Linked DNA regions of Krasilnikovia cinnamomea. The protein of the gene in region 2 interacts with the protein of the main gene of each other region in a pairwise test. Links are inferred from orthologs where the notes say so. Each region holds a gene or a part of one and is shown on either strand. Other genes may lie near its edges. The genes, in order: rsfS and EV385_RS04365.

Region 1 (10,206 bases), 3.8 Mb from region 2 along the record:
TCGTACTCGGGCTCGGCGGATTCGTAGCCGGCGCCGGCGTCCGCCGCCGCGGGCTCGTGATCCTCGTACCCGTACTCCTGCCGGGCCTCCTCGAACCCGAGCCCCGCCTCCCGGTACGCGGGCTCCGGGTCGTCGAATATCGAGCCGCCCTCGTCGAACGCGGGCAGTTCCGCGTGCGGGGGCGTCCAGATCATCGGGCCGTCGGCAGGCGGCGGGGCGACCGCCGAGCGCAGTGTGGGCCCGGTCCGCCTCTCGCCCCGGGCCGAACGCGGGCCGCCGAGCGGATCGGGGGCCGTCGCGGCACGGCTCACCGCGCCCGCGATCAGGTCGTTGAGCTTCACCATCGCCGCCACTGTCACGGGCAGGACGAGCACACCCCACCAGCTCACCAGCTCGGCCAGCGCGAGCAGGATGGCCAGCGCCACCGAGCCTTCGAGGAACACGAAGCACAGGAACCCGCTGGGGGCGAGGTGCTCGAGCCGGAGCAGGCGCGCGTACAGCGGGGCCTGTTGGCGCGCCGGGGCCCGGCGCGACCGGATCGTGCGGGTCATCGGCCGCTCCCCGATCCGCGGGCGGCCGCCACGGCGACCACGGCCTGCTCCAGGGCGTACCCGCGGTCCTCCGCCCCGCCCTTGACCGCGGCGTTGCAGTCGGCCGCCGCCCGCATCGCGTCGACGAGCCCTTCGGGGGTCCAGCCCCGGCTGCGTTCCTGCGCCTTCTGGATCTTCCAGGCCGGCATCCCCAACGTGCTAGCCAGCTGGTAGGGGTTGCCCCGCCCGGCCGACGCCACCCGCGCCACGGTCCGGACCCCGTCCGCCAACGCGTCCGCGATCGGCACCGGATCGACGCCTACGTGCAGGGCCCAGCGCAGCGCCTCCAGCGCCGCGGGCACGTCCCCGACCATCGCGGCGTCGGCGACCGTGAAGCCGCTGACCTCCGCCCGGCCCCGGTAGTACCGGGCGACCACGGCCTCCGTGATCCGGCCGTCGGTGTCGGCCAGCAGCTGGGAACACGCGGCGGCGATCTCGCGCAGGTCATTGCCGACCGCGGCCAGCAGCGCGGCCGCGGACGCCTCGTCGCACCGGCCGCCGTTGCGGCGGAATTCGTCGCGTACGAAGGCGATCCGCTCGCGGTCGCCCTTGAGCTTGGCGGCGGTCACCACGGTCGCCCCGGCGGCGCGCAGGCCGTCGGCGAACGCCTTGCCCTTGGCGGCGCCGAGGTGGGCGACGATCAGGGTGACGTCCGGCTCCGGGTTCTTCGCGTACGCCAGCAGCGCGGTCACGAGGTCCTTGCGGGCGTCCTGTCCGCCGCGGACGACCAGCACCCGGCGGCCGCCGAACAGTGAGGGGCTGACCATCTCGGCGACCTCGCCCGCGGTGAGCGCGGAGGCCTCGTACTCGCGGACGTCCGCGCCCGGGTCGGCGGCCCGGGCCGCGTCGACGGCCGCCGTGACCGCGCGGGCGGCCAGCAGCTCCTCGTCGCCGAGAACGAGCAGGAGTGGGACAGGTGGGGCAGCGGCGTTCACGCCCCACATCGTCGCACGCTGGCCATCGCCGTCAGCTTGCCTCACTGGCGCGCGCAGACGCCGAACACCGCAACGCGAAAACAGACATATCGGCTATCCGGCATACGGCGGGCAGCGCCCCAACCGCCGAGCAGGCGCGGCGGGCCCACGAGGGGGCGGACGTGATCTGGGGCACATCCGGTACCGATCGCCCGGCGTCGAACCCTTCCGGAGCCCGTCGCCGGGCGTGTCGCCAGCGCGGACTCGGGGCGTCGCTGCCGCGATCGGTCCACCCCGATAGCGCAGCCGGTGATCTGGACGCGGATGGTGCACGGGCGCGCGCCGCCAACGCGAAGCCGTCCGGCGCTGGCGAGAACCGCCACGGGCCTGCGCACCGCCGCGAACCCGGCTCAACCCGCGTCCAGGACACCGCGGACCGCCACGGCCAGACCGGCCGGGGTCGCCACCGCCGCGATGTCGCCCTCGAGGTCGGTACGCACCACCCGGGCACCCGCGCGACTCAGCCGGGCCAGCAGCGCCGCGTTCGGATGGCCGTAGTCGTTGTCGAGCCCGACGGACACCAGCGCCACGCCCGGACCTACGGCGTCCAGGAACCGGGGTTCCTGGTACGCGCTGCCGTGGTGCGCCACCTTGAGGACGTCGGCCCGCAGGGCACCCGGATCCGCACCGGCCAGAAGCGCGTCCTGTTCCTCGGTCTCCGCGTCGCCGGGCAGCAGCACCGTACGCCCGTGCAGCTCGGCCCGCAGCACGAGCGAGTTGTTGTTCGGGTCCGAGTTCGTCCCGCGCAGCGGCGCCACCGGGCCGAGCACGGTCAGCCGCAGGCCGCCCCCGGTGTACGACCACCCGGGAGTGACCGGCTGCACCGGAGCGTGGGCCTCGGCGGCCGCGCGGGTCACCGCGGCACGGCCACCGGCCGGGTCCGGCCAGTCCGGGGTGACCACCGCCGCCACCGTACGGCCCCGGAAGACACCTGCCAGCCCGCCGACATGGTCGGCGTGGAAGTGACTCACCACGAACACCGCCACCTCACGCACGCCCAGCCGCCGCAGGCACCGGTCGACGGGAACGGGCTCCGGACCAGCGTCGACGACCACAGCACGTCCGGGGCCGGCGGGCAGGACGATCGCGTCTCCCTGCCCGACCGCACACGCCACGACCAGCCAACCCGGCGGCGGCCAGCCCGCGGCCAGCAGCCGTACGGGCAAGGTGCCGAGCACCGCGCCGACCGACACCACGGCGACGAGCCGCCGCACGAGGGGCCTGCGCACCGCCACCAGCAGAGCGACCGTCGCCACGGCCAGCAGCACAGCGCCCCAAACGCCGCCCGGCCAGGGAACGGCGCCGGCCGGGATCCGGGCGCCGACGGTCGCCACCAGCACGAGCCAGCGCGCGGGCCACTGCCCCATCCAGGCGGCGAACTCAGCGCCGGACGGCCACACCGGTGACAGCACCGCCGCAGCCACACCGAGCAGGGTGGCGGGCGCGATCGCGGGCACGGCCAGCAGATTGGCGGGCACCGCCACCAGGCTGACCGTTCCGGACAGCCCCGCTACCACCGGCCCGCAGGCGACCTGCGCGGCCGCCGGAACGGCGAGCGCCTCCGCAGCCCACACCGGCCAGCGGCGGCCGCGCAGCGCGTCGCGCCACCGCGGCGCGAGCAGCAACAGGCCGCCCGTGGCCAGCACCGACAACGCGAACCCGGGGTCACCGGCCAGTTCGGGGTCGACGACGACCAGCGCCGCGATCCCCGCGCCGAGCGCCGGCAACGCCGCCCGGGGCCGCCCCGCGGCGAGGCCGAGCAGTCCGATCGCGCCCATCGCGGCGGCGCGCACCACGCTCGGCGATGGCCGGGCCAGCAGCACGAATCCGACCAGCGCGACCGCGCACACCGCGGCGGTCAGCACCGGCCCGGCCCGCACCCAGCGCAGCAGGAACAGCACGACCCCGAGAACGATCGCCACGTTCGCACCGCTGACAGCGTTGAGATGGGTCATCCCGGTGGTACGGAAGTCCTCCGCCAGCGCCGGATCGAGCCGGCTGGTGTCGCCGACGACCAGCCCGGGCAGCAGCCCACCGACAGGCCCCGGCAGCGGCGCGCACGCCCGCTGCAAGCCTGCCCGCAGGTCGCCCGCGACCCGTTGCGTCCATGGTGGACGCCCGCGCAGCGCGGGCGCTCGCTTCACGGACAGGACGGCCGCGCGCAGATCGCCGCCGCGCGGCGCCAGCAGCCGCCCGGTCACCGTGGCGCGCTGACCCGGGAGCAGCCCGCGCCACCCGGGGTCGTTGCCGAGCACCAGCGCGCGGACGTCGAGCCGCAACGCGACCGCCGGGTCGCGGGCGCGCATCCCGGTGAGGTCGACGGCGACCAGGTAGGTGATCGGCCGCCCGGGCGAGCCGGTGAGCGCCCGCGGGTCGTCCGCGACGACGACGTCCGCCTCCACCGTCGCGGCGCGGGCGACCAGGGCGGCCACCGGTCCGGCGTCGCGCGCGGCGACCCGGGCGGCGGTGGCACTCCCACCGCAGGCGGCGCCCAGCAGGGCGGCTACCGCGATCCAACGGGCCCCGCCGAGCGAGGCGGCCACCGCCTTCCAACGGAGCCTGTCCAGCGAGGCGGCTACGGCCTTCCAACGGGCCCCGCCCAGCGAGGCGGCCACCGCGATCCACCGGGGCCTGCCCAGCGAGGCGGCCACCGCGATCGAACCTGCCCACCGGTGAGAGTCGTCGGCGGGCGAGCCGATGGTGCCGGGTGTCGTTGCCCCGCCCTGCCGCGACCTGCGCGGACCGGCACGCAGGGCGCGGCACAGCGCGGCCCGGCAGCGGGCGGCGTCGAGCACGGCGACGACCAGCGCCGCCACCAGGGCGGCCGCGGCCTGGACCGCACCGGCGGTGGCTGACGAATGCAGGGCCAGCAGGGCGGCCAGCCACGCCGCCACCGCGAATCCGGCGAGACGCAGGTCCGGTGGGCGCGGCGGGTCCGGTGGGCGCGGCGGGTCCAGTGGGCCCGGCGGGTCTGCGCGCGGTGCGGCACTCACACCGTCACCAGGTCCTTGAGCTGCTCGTACCGGGCCTCGCCGATGCCGTCGACCTGGCGTAGGTCGCTGACGGTCGCGAACCCGCCCCGGGCCTGCCGGGCGTCAAGGATCCGCTGGGCCAGGACCGGGCCGACGCCGGGCAGCGAGTCGAGGTCGGCCAGAGTCGCCGTGTTCAGATTGACCGGCCCGGCTGGCGCGGCGGCACCGGCGGGGCCGGTGGGCGCCGCCGGGGCGGCAGGCGGGGCGGCCACGCCGACCATGATCAGCTCGCCGTCGACGACCTTGCGGGCGAGATTCAGCAGGGCTACGTCCACTCCCGGGTCGGCACCTCCGGCGGCCTGCAGGGCGTCCGCGACGCGGGCGCCGGGTGGGAGGTGGACGAGACCGGGCTTGCGGACCTTCCCGCCGACGGCGACGACGATGTCGACACCGGCGGAGCGTGCGGCGGATGCCACGGCCGGAGCCGGTACGCCGTCCGCCGGTCCGGACCCCGCCCCGGGGGAACCGGCGGGGGCGACCGCGGGCACACCCACCGCGGCCGGTACGGGCTCGACGCGCGGGCGTGCCCGCCAGGCGAGGACTCCGGCCACGAGCACCACGACCGCCGCGACGGCGGCCAGCGCCCGCACACCGCGCCGACCAGGGTCGAACGCGGCCAGCGCGGCGGACCCGCGTATCCCCTGCGGATCCGGGCCGAAGGCGCCCTGCCCAGCCTGCCGGGCTGCCTCAGCCGCTCGCGAATCGATGCCCGCCGGTATCCGGTCCACCGCCGAGAACCGAGGATCCGGCGGCGTGACGTCCGGGCCCGATGGACGCACGAGCCCCGGACGGGACGGGTCCGGGACGGCGCCGGGCAGGACTGCCCGGAGTCTGGCCCGCACCGCGTCGCCGGGATCGGAGGTGTCTCGCACGCCGCAGACCGTAGGGCCAACCGGGCGCGCCGGGCATCAGCGCCTGTGGACGACGGCCCACTGTGGAAAACTCGGCCGCACCGCGCCGGAGGAATCCACCAAGCCGACCGTGCCGACCCGGATCGAGTTGGTGAACCGGTTCGCCGCCTGGATCAGCGACGTACGGTTCCATCCCGCGATCGTGGCCGCCCGCATCGACGAATCGTGGCGGCAGGCCACCGGCGCGCTGTCCGAAGCGACCCGGATCCGGCTCGACGACCCGGCCGCGTCCACCCACCAGCCACGGGAGTCCGCCCGGGCCCTGCGCCTGGTCCTGATCGAGCAGTGGGGTGAACGCCTGGGTTCCATGGGTCGGGAGTGGACCCGCTTCGCCCGCCCGGCGGACCGGCACGGCCAGGCCGAGCTGGCTGCCCGCATCGCCGTCGTGGCCGGCGCCGACCCGACCACCGCGGTCACCCACCTCGGCCGAGATCGTGCCCCGCACGGCTGAACGGGTGCCCCGCGGGAGGCGGCGCTCGTCACGGCCCGCGACACCGGCCTGACCGGCCAGACGCCCGGCGCCTTCCGGCGTGGACGTGTGCTAGGCAAGGTTCCGTGAATTCCGGAATCCCCGCGTCGGTGCTGGCCGACGCGGTCGACACACTGCGCGCGGCGGGCTGCGTGTTCGCCGAGGACGAGGCCGCCGCGCTGGGCACCTGCGCCGATGACTTGGCGGCCCTCGAAACCCTGGTACGGCGACGGGCTTCCGGGGAACCGCTCGAACAGGTGGTGGGCTACGCCGACTTCTGCGGCGTACGGGTCCGGCTGCGACCGGGTGTCTTCGTGCCGCGCGTCCGCAGCGCCCTGCTGGTGCACCTGGCGGCCGAGCAAGCCGCCCGGAGAGGCCCCCTCGGGCCGGGAACCCCGGCCGTCGTCGTGGATCTGTGCTGCGGCTCCGGCGCGCTCGGACTCGCGGTACGGCACCGCGTGCCGGGCACGGACCTGTACGCGGCCGATGTCGATCCGGTCGCGGTGGCCTGCGCCCGGGACAACCTCGGCGCCGACGGCACCCGGGTCTTCGCGGGCGATCTGTTCGACGCCCTCCCCGCCGGCCTGAGCGGCCGGATCGACGTTCTGATCGCCAACGTCCCGTACGTGGCGACGCCGCATCTGCCGCTGCTTCCGGCGGAGGCGCGGCTGTACGAGCCGCGCACCGCATTGGACGGCGGCGCCGACGGGCTGGACGTGTTCCGCGCGGTGGTGGCCGGGGCGCCCGCGTGGCTGGCCCCGGACGGCGTCGTGTTCTCCGAGATCACCGAGGCCCAGGCGGAGGCGGCGTCGGCCGCGCTGCTGGCGGCCGGACTGCGCCCGGCCGTGCACCACGACCCGGATCTGGAGGCCACCGCCATCGAGGGCCGCCCCTGACAAAAGCGATTCCGGGCCACCCTGACAATGCGCAGGGCCGCCCCGGCGAAGGCGCAACGCCGGGGCGGGAGCGCAACGCCAGGGCGGGAGCGCAACGCCAGGGCGGGAGCGCAACGCCAGGGCGGGAGCGCAACGCCAGGGCGGGAGCGCAACGCCAGGGCGGGAGCGTCACGGACGGCGGTGTACGACCACCCCGGCCACCCCGGGCCCCACGTGCGCCGCGACCACCGCGCCGATCTCCGTGACGTAGCAGTCCTGCAGCCGGTCGCCCAGGCGCACCGACACCGCGTCGGCCAGAGCGGCCGCCCGCTCCGGTGCCCCGAGGTGGTGCACGGCGATGTCCACGTCACCCGCGCCGGAGGCTTCCACAGCCAGATCGACGAGGCGGGCCAGGGCCCGCCCGGCCGTACGGACCTTGTCGCGCACCACGATCGTCCCGTCCACGACGTGCAGGATGGGCTTGACCGACAGTGCCGTGCCCAGCAGCGCGGACGCCGCGCCGATCCGGCCGCCCCGGCGCAGGAATTCGAGGGTGTCGACGTAGAACAGGATGGCGACGTGGTCGGCGTGGGTGACCGCGGCCTGCCGTACCTCGGTCAGCGGACGGCCGTGGCCGGCCTCGGCCGCGGCGGCCAGCGCCGCGAAGCCCAGCCCCATCCCGGTGGTGCCGCTGTCCACGACCTCGATCTGCGGGCCGATCTCGGCGGCGGCCAGGCGGGCGGCGTCGTACGTGCCGGACAGTTTGGCGGACAGGTGCACGGAGACGATGCCGTCGGCGCCGGACTCCAGCAGCTCCCGGTACGTGGCGAGGAACTGCTCGGGCGCGGGCCGGGAGGTGCTGACCGCGACGCGCCGGGCATTGAGCGCCCGGGCCACGTCGTCCGGTGCGATCTCCAGCCCTTCCCGCCCCGCGTGTCCGTTCACGACGACGGTGAGGGGGACGACGGTGAGGTCGTACGTGCCGCTCAGCTCCGCGGGCAGGTACGCCGTGGAGTCGGTCACGACCGCGACGGGCATGCGGGCACGGTAGCCGATCGGCCACCCGTTCGTGCGGTACCGGCGTGTCGTGGCGGGCGGCCGGGGCTCAGACCGGCGGCGGGACTGGCCGCTGGGTGAACGGGCCGACGTTGTACGCCCCGATCTGCCAGCCGCGCTCGGGGTCGTGGGTCAGCTCCACCCAGTGGCAGTTCTGCAGCGCCCGCAGGGTGCGCAGCTGCTCGGCGGGCCAGCCGAGGAGGTGTCCGATGCCCTGCCGGGCGGCGGCGCCGTGCGTGGCGACCACCACGGTGGCGCCGTGCGGCACCTTCTCGGCGGCCGCCTGCAGCCCGTCGGCGACGCGTTTGCCGAGGTCGTCGAGGGTCTCGATGTCCTCGCCGATGACGGGCTCACCGGCGGTCCAGCGGGCGTGCTCCGCCGGCCGGGTCTGCGCCACCTCGGCCATGGTGAGGCCCTGCCAGGGGCCGAAGTAGCGTTCGCGCAGCCGGGGGTCGGAGTGCACGGCGAGACCGGTGAGGGCCGCCAGCGCGGACGCGGTGTCGGCGGCGCGGCGCAGATCGCTGGAGACGATGGCGGCGGGCCCCAGCCGGGCCAGCAGCTCGGCGGCGTCCACGGCCTGCTGCTGCCCGAGGTCGTTGAGGGGCACGTCGGTCTGGCCCTGGACGCGGCGCTCGGCGTTCCAGTCCGTGTTGCCGTGCCGCCAGACGATGAGGCGGGTCACGCCGCGCCGGAGGAGTCGGCCTGCACCATGTCCCGGTCGACGAACGGGATCGTCGGGCAGTCCTTCCACAGCCGGTCGAGGGAGTAGAACTCGCGTTCCTCGGTGTGCTGGATGTGGATCACGATGTCGACGTAGTCCAGCAGCACCCAGCGGCCCTGCCGCTCGCCCTCCCGGCGGACCGGCTTCGCCTTCTCCGGCAGGTTCAGCAGCGCCTCCTCGACGGCGTCGACGATGGCGATCACCTGCCGCTCGTTCGACGCCGACGCGATGACGAAGGCATCGGTGATGTAGAGCTGGTCGGCGACGTCGATGAGGACGATGTCCTGCGCCTTCTTGTCGGCGGCGGCCTGCGCGGCAGCCAGCGCCAACTCACGAGCGCGGTCGGTGACGGGCAAGAGGCTCCCTTCGTCAGACCTTTACGGCCCACAACTGTTACGGCCCACAACTGCTGTTACGGCCCACAACTGCCAGATCGGGGAACACCTACTCCAGCGTTCCCGGGATACAAGCCTCTCACACCCGTCCGACATCGCCAGCCGGGCGATACAGCCGTCGCTTGGCGATGTACTGCACCACCCCGTCCGGCACCAGATACCAGACCGGTTTGCCCGAACCGACCCGGTTCCGGCAGTCGCTCGACGAGATCGCCATCGCCGGCACCTCGACCAGGGTCACCGTGTCCGCCGGCAGGTGGGCATCGGACAGCTCGAAGCCCGGCCGGGTCACCCCGACGAAGTGCGCCAGCGAGAGCATCTCCAGCGCGTCCTTCCATGACAGGATGCGGGCCAGCGCGTCCGCCCCGGTGATGAAGAACAACTCCGTGTCGGGGCCGTACACGGCGGCGAGGTCACGCAGCGTGTCGACCGTGTAGGTGGGCCCCGTGCGGTCGATGTCGGCCCGGCTCACGTGGAACCGGGGGTTGGAGGCGGTCGCGATGACCGTCATCAGGTACCGGTCCTCGACGTCGCTGACGGCCCCACCCTTCTGGTACGGCTGCCCCGTGGGTACGAAGACGACCTCCTCCAGATCGAAGAGGTCGGCCACTTCGCTGGCGGCCACCAGATGCCCATGATGGATGGGGTCGAACGTCCCGCCCATGATCCCGACCCGCCGCCTGTTGGACATCCGGGCATGGTAGATCAACCGGGGGCGGCGCCGCCCCCGGTCCCGGGGATCGGCCCGGGTCAGCGCCGGGCGGCCAAAGCCCGCCGTACGTCATCGTCGCAGTCCACGACCGCCCGGCGCAGCAGTGCGGGCAGGTCGGCGGCGGCCAGCAGCCGGGCGGCGAGCTCCCGGGTCCGCGGCTCGACCACCACCGTGGGGTACGCGGCGATCGCCACCCGCTCCGCCACCTGGTTGGGCCGCACCCGGGCCATCTCCGGCATCTCGGCGAAGTAACGCTCGACGTAGCCGTCGGTCAGCTCGAGCTGCTCGGGCTGCCAGAACCCGGCCGCGGCGGACTCGAGCAGCCGGTTCGACACCGAGGTGTCGCCGATCAGGGTGGCCCAGGCGCGCGCCTTGGCGGCAGGGTCCGGCCGGGCGGCGTGGCAGCGCGCGGCCCACTGCTCGCCGGTCGCGCTGCGGTCGCCCGCCAGCTCGGCCTCGATGTCGTCGGGA
Region 2 (10,285 bases):
GGCACCGCGCCGGGCGCGCGCGACCGGGCGGCGGCGCCGGTGGACGCGGACGGGTTGACCGCCTGTTCCACGGCGCGGCCGCCTGGCCGGTCGACGGTCTGGTGGGGGGCACGCATGCCTTCCATGATCGACCAGGATGGCCGAAGCGGCATCCCGTTTTCGCAGGTCTCTGACCACGGCGGAGCAGACGGGCACCCGGCGCCGGGCGCCTCCCGCCGGTCAGTCCGTGGCGGGAGTGAGCACGAACACCGGGATGACCCGCTCGGTCTTGCGCTGGTAATCCGCGTAGTCGGGGAACGCGGCGACCGCCCGTTCCCACCACTGGTCGCGCTCCGCGCCTTCGGTCTCGTGTGCGAGATAGTCGCGCCGGTCGGCGCCGTCCTGCAACTCCACCCGCGGGTGCTTGCGCACGTTGTACACCCACACCGGGTGCTTCGGGGCGCCGCCCAGCGAGCCGACCACCGCGTACCGGCCGTCGTGCTCCACCCGCATGAGCGGGGTCTTGCGCAGCTTGCCGGTCCTGGCCCCCACCGAGGTCAGCACCACGACGGGCAGGCCCCGGAGGGTGCCGGCCTCGGCGCCGCCGGTCTCCTCGTACGACTCGGCCTGTTTGCGGGCCCAGTCCGTAGGGCTGGGTTCGTACTCTCCGGTCAATGGCATGGTGATCCCCTCTGCCGGTCGGTTCGACATCGCATGCACAGTAGACACTGATTTAGCCCATAGTGTGGCGTTGGGCGAACGCCACGAGGTCGCGCCGCTCGATCGCCGCCGCCATCAGCTCCGGGAACGCGTCCGGCGTGCAGGCGAACGCGGGGACCCCGAGCGCCGCGAGCGCCGCCGCGTTCTCGTGGTCGTACGCCGGAGCCCCCTCGTCCGAGAGCGCCAGCAGCGCCACCACCTGCACCCCGGCGGTGGTCAACTCCGCCACCCGGCGCAGCATCTGTTCCCGGGAGCCGCCCTCGTACAGGTCGCTGACCAGCACCACGATGGTGTCCCGGGGCCGCGTGACGAGTTGCCGGGTGTACGCCAGCGCCCGGTTGATGTCCGTGCCACCGCCCAGTTGGGTGCCGAACAGCACCTCGACCGGATCGCTGAGCTGCTCCGTCAGGTCGACCACCGCGGTGTCGAAGACCACCAGCGAGGTCCGCAGGGACCGCACCGAGGCGAGCACGGCCGCGAACACCCCCGCGAAGACCACCGAGGAGGCCATCGAGCCGGACTGGTCGACGCAGAGCACGACGTCGCGGTGCACCGCCGAGGCGCGGCGGCCGTAGCCGATCAGCCGCTGCGGGATCACCGTCCGATGTGCCACCTGGTAGTGCCGCAGATTCGCGCGGATCGTACGGTCCCAGTCGATGTCGGCGTGCCGGGGACGGCGGATCCGGGCCGCCCGGTTCAGCGCGCCCGCGACCGCCGCGCGGGTGCGCTGGGCGAGGCGCCGCTCCAGGTCGTCGACGACCGTGCGGACCACCCGCCGGGCCGCCTGCTTGGCCTCGGCGGGCATGACCCGGTTGAGCGACAGCAGGGTGCCCACGAGGTGCACGTCGGGCTCCACCGCCGCCAGCATCTCCGGCTCCAGCAGCAGCCGGGTCAGCTCCAGCCGCTCGATCGCGTCGGCCTGCATGACCTGCACCACCGTGCTGGGGAAGTACTCCCGGATGTCGCCGAGCCAGCGCGCGACGCGGGGGGCGGAACCGCCGAGCCCGCCCGCGCGGCCCGCGCGCCGGTCACCGTCGCCGTCCTCGGGGGCGTCGTACAGCGCGGCCAGCGCGGCGTCCATGGCGCCGTCGCGGCCGGTGGCGGCGCCGAGGGAGTCCTCGGCCGGGCCGCCGAGCACGAGCCGCCAGCGGCGCAGTCGCTCCCGGTGGTCAGGATCGGTCATCGGGCACCTCCGGCGCGTGGAACTCGGGGCCGGGCACGGCGTTCAGAGTCGTTCATCTGATGTCTCCCGCGCCTGGATCTCGTGGCCCAGCAGGGCGCTGAGGGTCGGCAGTAGGATCGCCGCCCGGTCGTGGTCGAGCGGCCCCATCGCGGTGCCGGTGCTTGCGCCGGACGCCGAAGCGCCGGCCACCCGTTCGCCGATGGCCCGCCGCTCACCCGCCGCGAACCCGCCGAACGTGCGGCGCAGCAGCGGCAGCACCTCGTCGAACGCGTCGGCCGGGATGTCGGCCAGCCACGCGTCCAGCAGACGCAGCAGCGCCTCGTCGTGCACCAGCAGCAACCCGCCGCCGGCCAGGAAACCCTCGACCCAGGCGGCCCCGTGCGCCGGGGGCGTCCCGACGGTCAGCGGCAGCCGCAGCCGCCGGCGCACCTCGGCCTCGTCGAGGAGTCCGGCGTCGTGCAGCAGCCGGGTGATCCGGCCCGCCAGCAGCCCGTGCAGGTCGGCGCGGGCGGCCACGGTGGCCAGCGTGGCGAACCACCGTTGCCGCAGGGGCGCGTCGTCGAGCAGCGCCACCGCGGCATGCACGCCGTCCAGGTGCCCGCGCAGCTCCCGCGCCGCGGAGTCGGCCACCGCGCCGGCCGCCGCGGGCAGGCCCGCGCAGACCCGGTCGAACAGGCTGGTGGTCACGGCGGCGAGCCCGGCCACGTCGGTGCGGCGGACGTCGCCGTACCGCAGGGTGCGGGCCAGGGCCGGGAGGGCGGCCATCAGGTGACCGACGTCGGCGTCCGCGGCCGCGTGGGCGTCCAACGCCGACAGCACCGGCGGATACGCCTCGCCGAGATCCGCCAGCAGGCATGCCTCCACCAGCGCGGTCACCTCCGCCAGCGAGGCGGCCGCACCGGCGGCGTCGGTGACCCGCGCGGTGGCCGCGGCGCTCACCGTCGTGCCGTACATGCTGTACTCCACGAGCCGGACCGCGAACTCCGGCTGCCACCGCAGCCGCCACGCCTCCCGGAACGTGCCCGTGCCGCGCCGGCCCGCCTCCGGCTCGCCCCACGGCACGCCGATCCGGCGCAGCCGGTGCAGCAGCCGGCTGCGCCGCAGGTCGATGTCGCGGCGCAGGTCCAGCTCCAGCACCCGCTCGGCGGGCTCCGGCTTCAGGCGTACGGACCGCTGCTGCGCCGCCAGATCGCGGGCCAGCGGCACGGCCGGCATCGCCTCCGGGACCCCGCCGAGCCGCTCGCCGACGATGAGCCGGCGGCCGATCAGCTCGGTCCGCAGCGGCTCACCGTCGCACATCACGGCCTCGGCCGCCTCGGTCACCTCGGCCAGCCCGGCCAGCGGCCGCCCGCGCAGCGTGGCCAGCGCCTCGGCCAGCCGGGTCGCCTCGATGACGTGCGCCGACGAGGTGGGCACCCCTTCGGCCCGCAGCACCCCGGCGGCCTCCACCAGCCAGCGGGGCACGACCTCCTCCGCCGTGGCGAACAGGTGGTGGTACCAGCCGGGGGAGCGCACCCCGGCGCCGTAGCCGGACGCCGTGGCCAGCCGCCCGTACGTCCAGGGCACCCAGGTGCACGCGACCTTCGTCTTGCGGCGGCCCTTGAGCAGCGCCGCGTCGTCCTTGGCCGGGATCCGGCGGGCCAGCGCCGGTACGTGCCAGGCGCCGCACACCACGGCCAAATTCTCCCGGGTACGGCGCACCTCCCGCAGCACGGTGCGCATATACGCCTCACGGACCAGATCCTCGGGATCGTCCACGGTGGACTCGCGCAGGGCGGTCATGGCCTCGGCGATCGCCGCGAACGCGGGCATGCCCCGGTGTTCGACCACGTCCTCCCACCAGCGTTCCGGGTCGTCGTACCCGGCCGCGGCGGCCAGCTCCCCGATCGGGTCGGCCGGGCGGGACCGGCCCCGCACCCCCGGCCCCTCGGGCGCGTCCGCCAGGCCACCGGCCGCGTGGTACGCGTACGGCAGGTCGAAGAAGCGCACCGGCACACCGTGCGTCACCGCCCAGCGCATCGCCTGCCACTCCGGTGAGAACACGGCGAACGGCCAGAACGCGGCCCGGCGCGGGTCGTCGACGGCGTACCCGAGCAGCGCCACGGGCGGCGCCAGCTGCTCGTCGGCGACCCAGCGCACCAGCTCGTCCGCCTCGGGCGGGCCCTCGATCAGCACGATGTCCGGGCGCTGGCGGTCCAGCTCCTGCACCAGCGCGCGGGCCGAGCCGGGACCGTGATGGCGGATGCCGTACAACCGTTCAGGCATCGCGGGCGGCGCGGTAGAAGTCGCTCCAGTCGGGGCGTTCCCGCACGACGGTCTCGAGGTACTCGCGCCACACCACGCGGTCGGAGACCGGGTCCTTGACGACCGCGCCGACGATGCCGGCGGCGACGTCGGCGGCCCGCAGCCGCCCGTCGCCGAAGTGGGCCGCCAGCGCCAAGCCGTTGGTCACCACCGAGATCGCCTCGGCGGGCGACAGCGTGCCGGTGGGGGACTTGAGCTTCGTCCGGCCGTCCTCGGTGAGCCCGCCGCGCAGCTCCCGGAACACGGTGACCACCCGCCGGATCTCGTCCAGCGCGGCCGGCACCTCGGGCAACTCCAGCGCCCGGCCCAGCTGGGCCACCCGGCGGGCCACGATCTCGACCTCGTCGTCCGCGGACGCCGGGACGGGCAGCACCACCGTGTTGAACCGGCGGCGCAGCGCGCTGGAGAGCTCGTTGACGCCCCGGTCACGGTCGTTGGCGGTGGCGATGAGGTTGAACCCGCGCTGCGCCTGCACCTCGGTGTTCAGCTCGGGCACGGGCAGCGACTTCTCCGACAGTACGGTGATCAGCGCGTCCTGCACGTCGGAGGGGACCCGGGTCAGCTCCTCCACCCGGGCGATCGCGCCGCGTTGCATCGCCCGCATCACCGGGCTGGGCACCAGCGCGGCCTCCGTGGGGCCGTCGGCCAGCAGGCGGGCGTAGTTCCAGCCGTACCGGATGGCCTCCTCGGGCGTGCCGGCCGTGCCCTGCACGAGCAGCGTCGAGTTGCCGGAGACCGCGGCGGCCAGGTGTTCGGACACCCACGTCTTGGCGGTGCCGGGCACGCCGAGCAGCAGCAGCGCCCGGTCGGTGGCCAGCGTGGACACCGCCACCTCGATGAGCCGGCGCGGGCCCACGTACTTGGGGGACACCTTCGCCCCGTCGCCGAGCAGGTAGGTGACCACGGCCTGGGGGGACAGCCGCCAGCCGGGCGGGCGGGGCCGGTCGTCGGCGGCGGCCAGCAGGGCCAGCTCCTCGGCGTACTGGTCCTCGGCGTGCGGGCGCAGAACGGTCACTGCAACTCCTGAAGCATCTCGTGGCGGAAGGTGAGGGTCCGGGCCAGCTCGGCGACCGGGCGGACCCGGGACGGGTCGGCGGGTTCGGCGTCCAGTTCGGCGGCGAGCCGGGCCACGGCCCCGGCGTACCCGGTCGGCATGGCCATGGCGGCGGCCCGGCACAGCTCCCCGAGCTGCCAGCTGTGCCGGTCGGTACGGGCACGGTGCGCGATCGTCTCGATCACCGCCACGGCCAGCTCGTCGGGCCACCGTCCCGGGTGGACGGCCAGCAGCCGGTGCGCGACGTGGTCCTCCCGGCGCAGCGCGTCGGCGGCGAGGCGGCCCAGCTCGGCGGGCGGCAGGATGAGGTGCAGATCCCAGCGCACCGCCTCGCGCAGGCCCGCGGCGCCGCGCCGGGAGTCGGCGGCCAGCAGCGCGGCCGCCCACGCCGGGTCGCGCTGGGCGATCGCCGCTTTCGCCCAGCCGTGCAGCAGCGGGGTCGCCCAGTCGTGTCCCCGGCCGAGCTCCACGACGGCCGCCGGGTCACGGTGCAGGGCGGTGGTCCACGTGTCGAGCGGGGTCCCGGCCACGACCTCTTCCAGGAGCCAGGCCCCGATGCCCATGCCCCGGGCCGGGGTGGCGCCCACGCCGTCGCGGCGCAGCGCCGGGTCCAGGGTCTGCGGGGGGTCGACCACGAGCCGCTCACCGCCGCGTGTCCGCTCCAGCCGGACGGCGGCGTGTGCCCGCCGCGCCATCCGCCGGCTCAGCCCGGAGGCGGGCAGCCGGCGCAGCAACTCCAGCGCGGCCTCGCGAACCTCCCGGCGGGGATCGTCGAGCACCCGTTCGAGGAACGCCTCGTCGGCCGCCGACAGACCGGCGGACAGCGCGGCCACGAACCGGGCGCGTTCCTCGGGTGCCTCGGTGTCCCAGCCGGCCACCAGCTGGTCCCGCGCCGCGTCCGGGTCGTCGGCCCGCATCCGGGCCAGGTACGCCAGCCGTTCGCCGGGCGACCCGGTCCGCCACACCTCCGGTTCGGCGGCGGCGGCGCCGGGTGCCTCGTCGAGCAGCCACCGCCAGTCCGCCCGCTGCGCGGCGAGCCAGCCGCCGCGCCGCCCCGCGACCATCCCCAGGGCGGGCCGCAGGGTGGCGTTGCGCCGCCCGGCCTCCAGCAGCGCGGGCAGGGCCTGCGGTGGTACGTGCCCGCCGCGCCGCGCCGCCGCCGCCAGCCACTGGGCCAGCAGCTCCTGCACCGCCTGGGCGCCGCCGGGAGCGTCGCCGTCGACGAGCCGCAGCAGGCGGTCCGCGGCCGCCGTGGGCAGCGGTGCGGCCTGCTCCGGGGGAGCGGCCGCCACTGGCCGGTGACCGGTGGCCGGGGTGGTGCCCGCCCGCCCGTAGGCCAGCGCGGTGGCGGCGGCGTCCAACAACGACGCCGGCGCTGACGGCGCAGATCCGGACGAGGCGGATGCTGGTGGAGTGGGCCCGGCGAGCGTGCGCCCGGCGAGGCGTGCGCCGGGCTGTGTCCACGGGCGGCGGGCCGTACCCAGCAGCGCCGCCGCGAGCAGGTCGGACGGTAGCTCGGGCGGCAGATCGGGGCCGCGGGAGTCGAACAGGGGAGCGGGGGCCGGAATGTGCCGCCCGCCGACCCAGGCGGCGAGGGGTCGCAGCCCGGCCGGGCTCCACTCGGCGGCCAGGGTGGCCGGTGCGCCGCCCGCCGCCGCCAGCAGCCACCACGGCTCGTGGTGGCCGGGTGCCAGCGGCAGCGCCTCGCCGGTGGTGTCGACCACCCAGCCCGTCCCGGTCGGTGTCACACCGGCCAGCAGCACCGGCGCGTCATGACGCCACGGATCGGACGCCAGCGCGGCCGCCCATCCGGCCAGGGCGGCCCGGGCGGGCAGCGCACCGGCTGGCGCGGCGTAGGCCACCGCGGCGCTGTGCCGCTCGGCGACCAGGGCGCGCAGCGGTGTCGTGCCGGGATAGAAGCACAGGTCGGCGCGCAGCTCGGTGCCGGGCGCGAAGTCGGGGTTGAGCGACTGGCCGGCCGCCGCGAACGCCAGCACGAGGGCGAACCGTCCACTGTCGGCGCCGCGCAGCCACGTCCGCCGGGTGGTCAGCGCGCCGTCGTCGGTCTCCACCTGGCCGAGCACCTGCCAGCGGTCGGTGACCCGGGGACCGGAGAGCACGTCGTCGGTGGCCACCGGGAAGCCGATGCGCGCCCGGACCGTGGCGGCCAGGCCGGGCGGCAGCTCGTCGAGCCGCTCGTGCCCGGCCACCAGCAGGCGCAGCAGACCCAGCTCCCCGAGCAGCCGGTCAGCCCACAGTGGACCGACGCCGACCAGGCCGCCGAGGCGCCGGACGGCGGTGGCGGCCGCGGGTGCCTGCGCGTCGACCAGCCGGGCGGCCATCGTCTCGTACGGCCGGTGACCCGCCTGCTCCGCCGCGGCCAGACCCTGCTGCACCTGGTCGTCGAGCCAGCGGCGCAGCTCGGTCATCCCGGCCGCCACGCGTTCCGCGCGTTGCCGGGCCCGCTGGTGTGCCCCGGCGGGGTCGGCCGGGGCGCCGCCGGGCGGTGTGGCGGCCCGGGCGGCCCGGGCGGCCCGCGCCGCCTGCCACTCGGCCGCGAACGCCGGCGCCGGCTCCGTCGGCAGGTCGGGACCGTCCACCCAGCGCAGCAGCAGACCCAGCGCGTGCTTGCAGGGGATCTTGCGGCTCGGGCAGGAACACCGGTACGCGGGACCGGCCAGGTCCACGCAGACCTGATAGGGGCTGCTGCCGCTGCCCCGGCACAGTCCCCAGAGGATCTCGCCGAGCAGGCCGGTGGCCGCCCAGTGGCCGGCACCGCTCACCGCGCGGGCGGCCCGCAACGAGCCTGCGTCGGGGGCCAGCGCGGCGACCCGCGCGTCGTTCCACCGAGGCACGTCCGGCGGCTGGGCCGCACCACCTAGGTCGGCGGTGCCGTCCGGCTCGGCGGTCGTCCATCGTTCAACGGGCACACGCCGCACTGTAGGCGCGCGGTACGACGCTTTCGACCGTCACGGGGGCCTCCGTCACCGGTTCGCTGCGGGAACGGCGTGGCGCCCGCGACCCGACCAGTACGGCGCCGAACGCCACCACCATGCCCACCAGCTGCGCGGCGGTGAGCCGTTGCCCGAGCACCGCCCAGCCCACCACGGTCGCGACCACCGGGGAGAGCAGCGCGAGCAGCGAGACCTGCGCGGTGGGCAGGCGCTCCAGGCCCCGGAACCACACCGTGTACGCCAGGGCCGTGCCGACCACCGACAGGTAGGCGTACCCGGCGAGGTTGCCGCCGGTGAGCGAGCCCGGCAGTCCCTCGACGGCCAGGGTGATCGGCACCAGCATCAGTCCACCGGCGGCCAGCTGCCAGCCGGTCGCCGTGAGCAGGGACGCGTCCGGGCGGCCCCAGCGCTTGGTCAGCACCAGGCCCAGCCCCATCGACACCGCGCCGCCCAGCCCGGCGAGGACCCCGATCGGGTCGAGCCGGGCCGAGGCCGTGAGCACGGCCATGGCCACCCCCACCACACCCGCCAAACCGGCGAGCACCGTACGCAGGGCGACGCGCTCGCTGAGCATCAGCACGGACAGGCCCGCCACGACCAGCGGCTGGGCGGCGCCGAGCACCGCGGCCATGCCGCCGGGCAGCCGGTACGCGCTGGCGAACAGCAGCGCGAAGAAGATCCCGATGTTCAGGGCGCCGAGTACCGCGGAGCGCCACCACCAGTCGCCCCGGGGCAGCCGGCGGGTCATGGCGAGCAGGAGGAGCCCGGCGGGCAGGGCGCGCAGCGTGGCGGCCAGCAGCGGTCGGTCCGGAGGGAGGAACTCGGTGGTGACCGCGTACGTGGTGCCCCAGACGACCGGGGTCAGGGCGGTGATCAGAACGATCCGCCGCACGACCAACTCCCTCGACGTAAAGTATCTCGACATGAAGAGACTCTCTCGCGTTCTTCTCCTTGTCAAGAAGCTCGACGTCGAGAGAATGGAGACATGGGTCATCCCCGCGGCGTGGACCGCATCATCGACCAGTGGGCCCGCGAGCGCCCCGACCTCGACACCACCGCCATGTCGATCTTCGGCCGGGTCTACCGGCTGGCCCAGGTGTCGGGCGACGAGGTGGCCCGGGCGTACGGGCGGCACGGCATCGGCCGCCCCGAGTTCGACGTGCTGGCCACCCTGCGCCGCGCCGGGGAGCCGTTCCAGCTGTCCCCGGGTGCGCTGGCCGCCTCCATGATGCTCAGCAGCGGCGGCACCACCGCCCGGCTCGACCGCCTCGAGAGGGCGGGCCTGGTGCGCCGCGCCCCCGATCCGCACGACCGGCGCGGCGTCCTGGTCAGCCTCACCGAACAGGGGTGGCAGGTCGCGGACCGGGCGGTCGGCGCCGGGCTCGCCGAGCAGCAGCGGCTGCTGGCCCACCTCACCCCCGCCCAGCAGCGCGACCTCGAAGCGCTGCTGCGCGCGGCGCTGGAACCGTACGAAACCTGATCAGCCCGTGGGGACTCAGGCCGCGCCGTGGCCCGCGGGCACGACCTCCTCCGGGCGCGGAGGCGGCGGCGGGGTGCCGTCGCCGAACGGCCGCCCGCCCAGCGCCGCCCGCCCGTGCTCGGTCAGCCAGCCCGCCAGATCCGGACCGGCCGGCACGACCTGGGTCGGATTGATGTCGGTGTGCACGACGTAGTAGTGCCGCTTGATGTGCACGAAGTCGATCGTGTCGCCGAAGCCGGGCGTCTGGAACAGGTCCCGCGCGTACGCCCACAGCACCGGCATCTCGCTCAGCTTCTGCCGGTTGCACTTGAAGTGGCCGTGGTACACGGGATCGAACCGGACCAGCGTGGTGAACAGCCGCACGTCCGCCTCGGTGATGGTGTCCCCGACGAGGTAGCGCTGGGCGCTCAGCCGGTCCGACAACCAGTCGAGCCGGTCGAACAGCCGGTGGTACGCCTTGTCGTACGCCTCCTGGGTGCCCGCGAAACCCGCCCGGTAGACGCCGTTGTTGACGTCGGCGAACACGTAGCGGTTCACCTTGTCGATCTCGTCGCGCAGCGCCTCCGGGTAGAGCTGCGGCGCGCCCTCGCGGTGGTACCGGCTCCACTCCA

What was found.
Region 1: the proteins of EV385_RS04365 (region 2) and rsfS interact in binary tests that used the Escherichia coli proteins (3 or more experiments, as listed by UniProt). The link is inferred for Krasilnikovia cinnamomea from one-to-one orthologs.

What each region holds. Positions count from the first base shown.
Region 1 is NZ_SHKY01000001.1:4,823,450-4,833,655, reverse strand. The notes cover bases 7,286-10,206. They hold rsfS (ribosome silencing factor), read right to left. Parts: upstream 8,985-10,206; coding sequence 8,586-8,984; downstream 7,286-8,585. Other genes in these bases: pepN (aminopeptidase N), read right to left, coding at 9,774-10,206; nadD (nicotinate-nucleotide adenylyltransferase), read right to left, coding at 9,103-9,714; EV385_RS22075 (histidine phosphatase family protein), read right to left, coding at 7,957-8,589; EV385_RS22080 (DegV family protein), read right to left, coding at 7,286-7,889. Outside these bases: holA (DNA polymerase III subunit delta), read right to left, coding at 548-1,534; EV385_RS22100 (ComEC/Rec2 family competence protein), read right to left, coding at 1,915-4,557; EV385_RS22095 (ComEA family DNA-binding protein), read right to left, coding at 4,554-5,468; EV385_RS22090 (hypothetical protein), read left to right, coding at 5,578-5,958; EV385_RS22085 (putative protein N(5)-glutamine methyltransferase), read left to right, coding at 6,063-6,872; more of EV385_RS22080, read right to left, coding at 7,041-7,285. UniProt on the Escherichia coli protein: Functions as a ribosomal silencing factor. Interacts with ribosomal protein uL14 (rplN), blocking formation of intersubunit bridge B8.
Region 2 is NZ_SHKY01000001.1:992,891-1,003,175, reverse strand. Bases 3,171-6,170 are described here. They hold EV385_RS04365 (ATP-binding protein), read right to left. Parts: upstream 5,202-6,170; coding sequence 4,140-5,201; downstream 3,171-4,139. Other genes in these bases: EV385_RS04360 (SWIM zinc finger family protein), read right to left, coding at 5,198-6,170; EV385_RS04370 (DUF5682 family protein), read right to left, coding at 3,171-4,147. Also shown: EV385_RS04385 (DUF5925 domain-containing protein), read right to left, coding at 1-116; EV385_RS04380 (nitroreductase family deazaflavin-dependent oxidoreductase), read right to left, coding at 220-660; EV385_RS04375 (VWA domain-containing protein), read right to left, coding at 713-1,882; more of EV385_RS04370, read right to left, coding at 1,925-3,170; more of EV385_RS04360, read right to left, coding at 6,171-8,170; EV385_RS04355 (EamA family transporter), read right to left, coding at 8,160-9,086; EV385_RS04350 (MarR family winged helix-turn-helix transcriptional regulator), read left to right, coding at 9,180-9,674; EV385_RS04345 (glutathione S-transferase family protein), read right to left, coding at 9,690-10,285.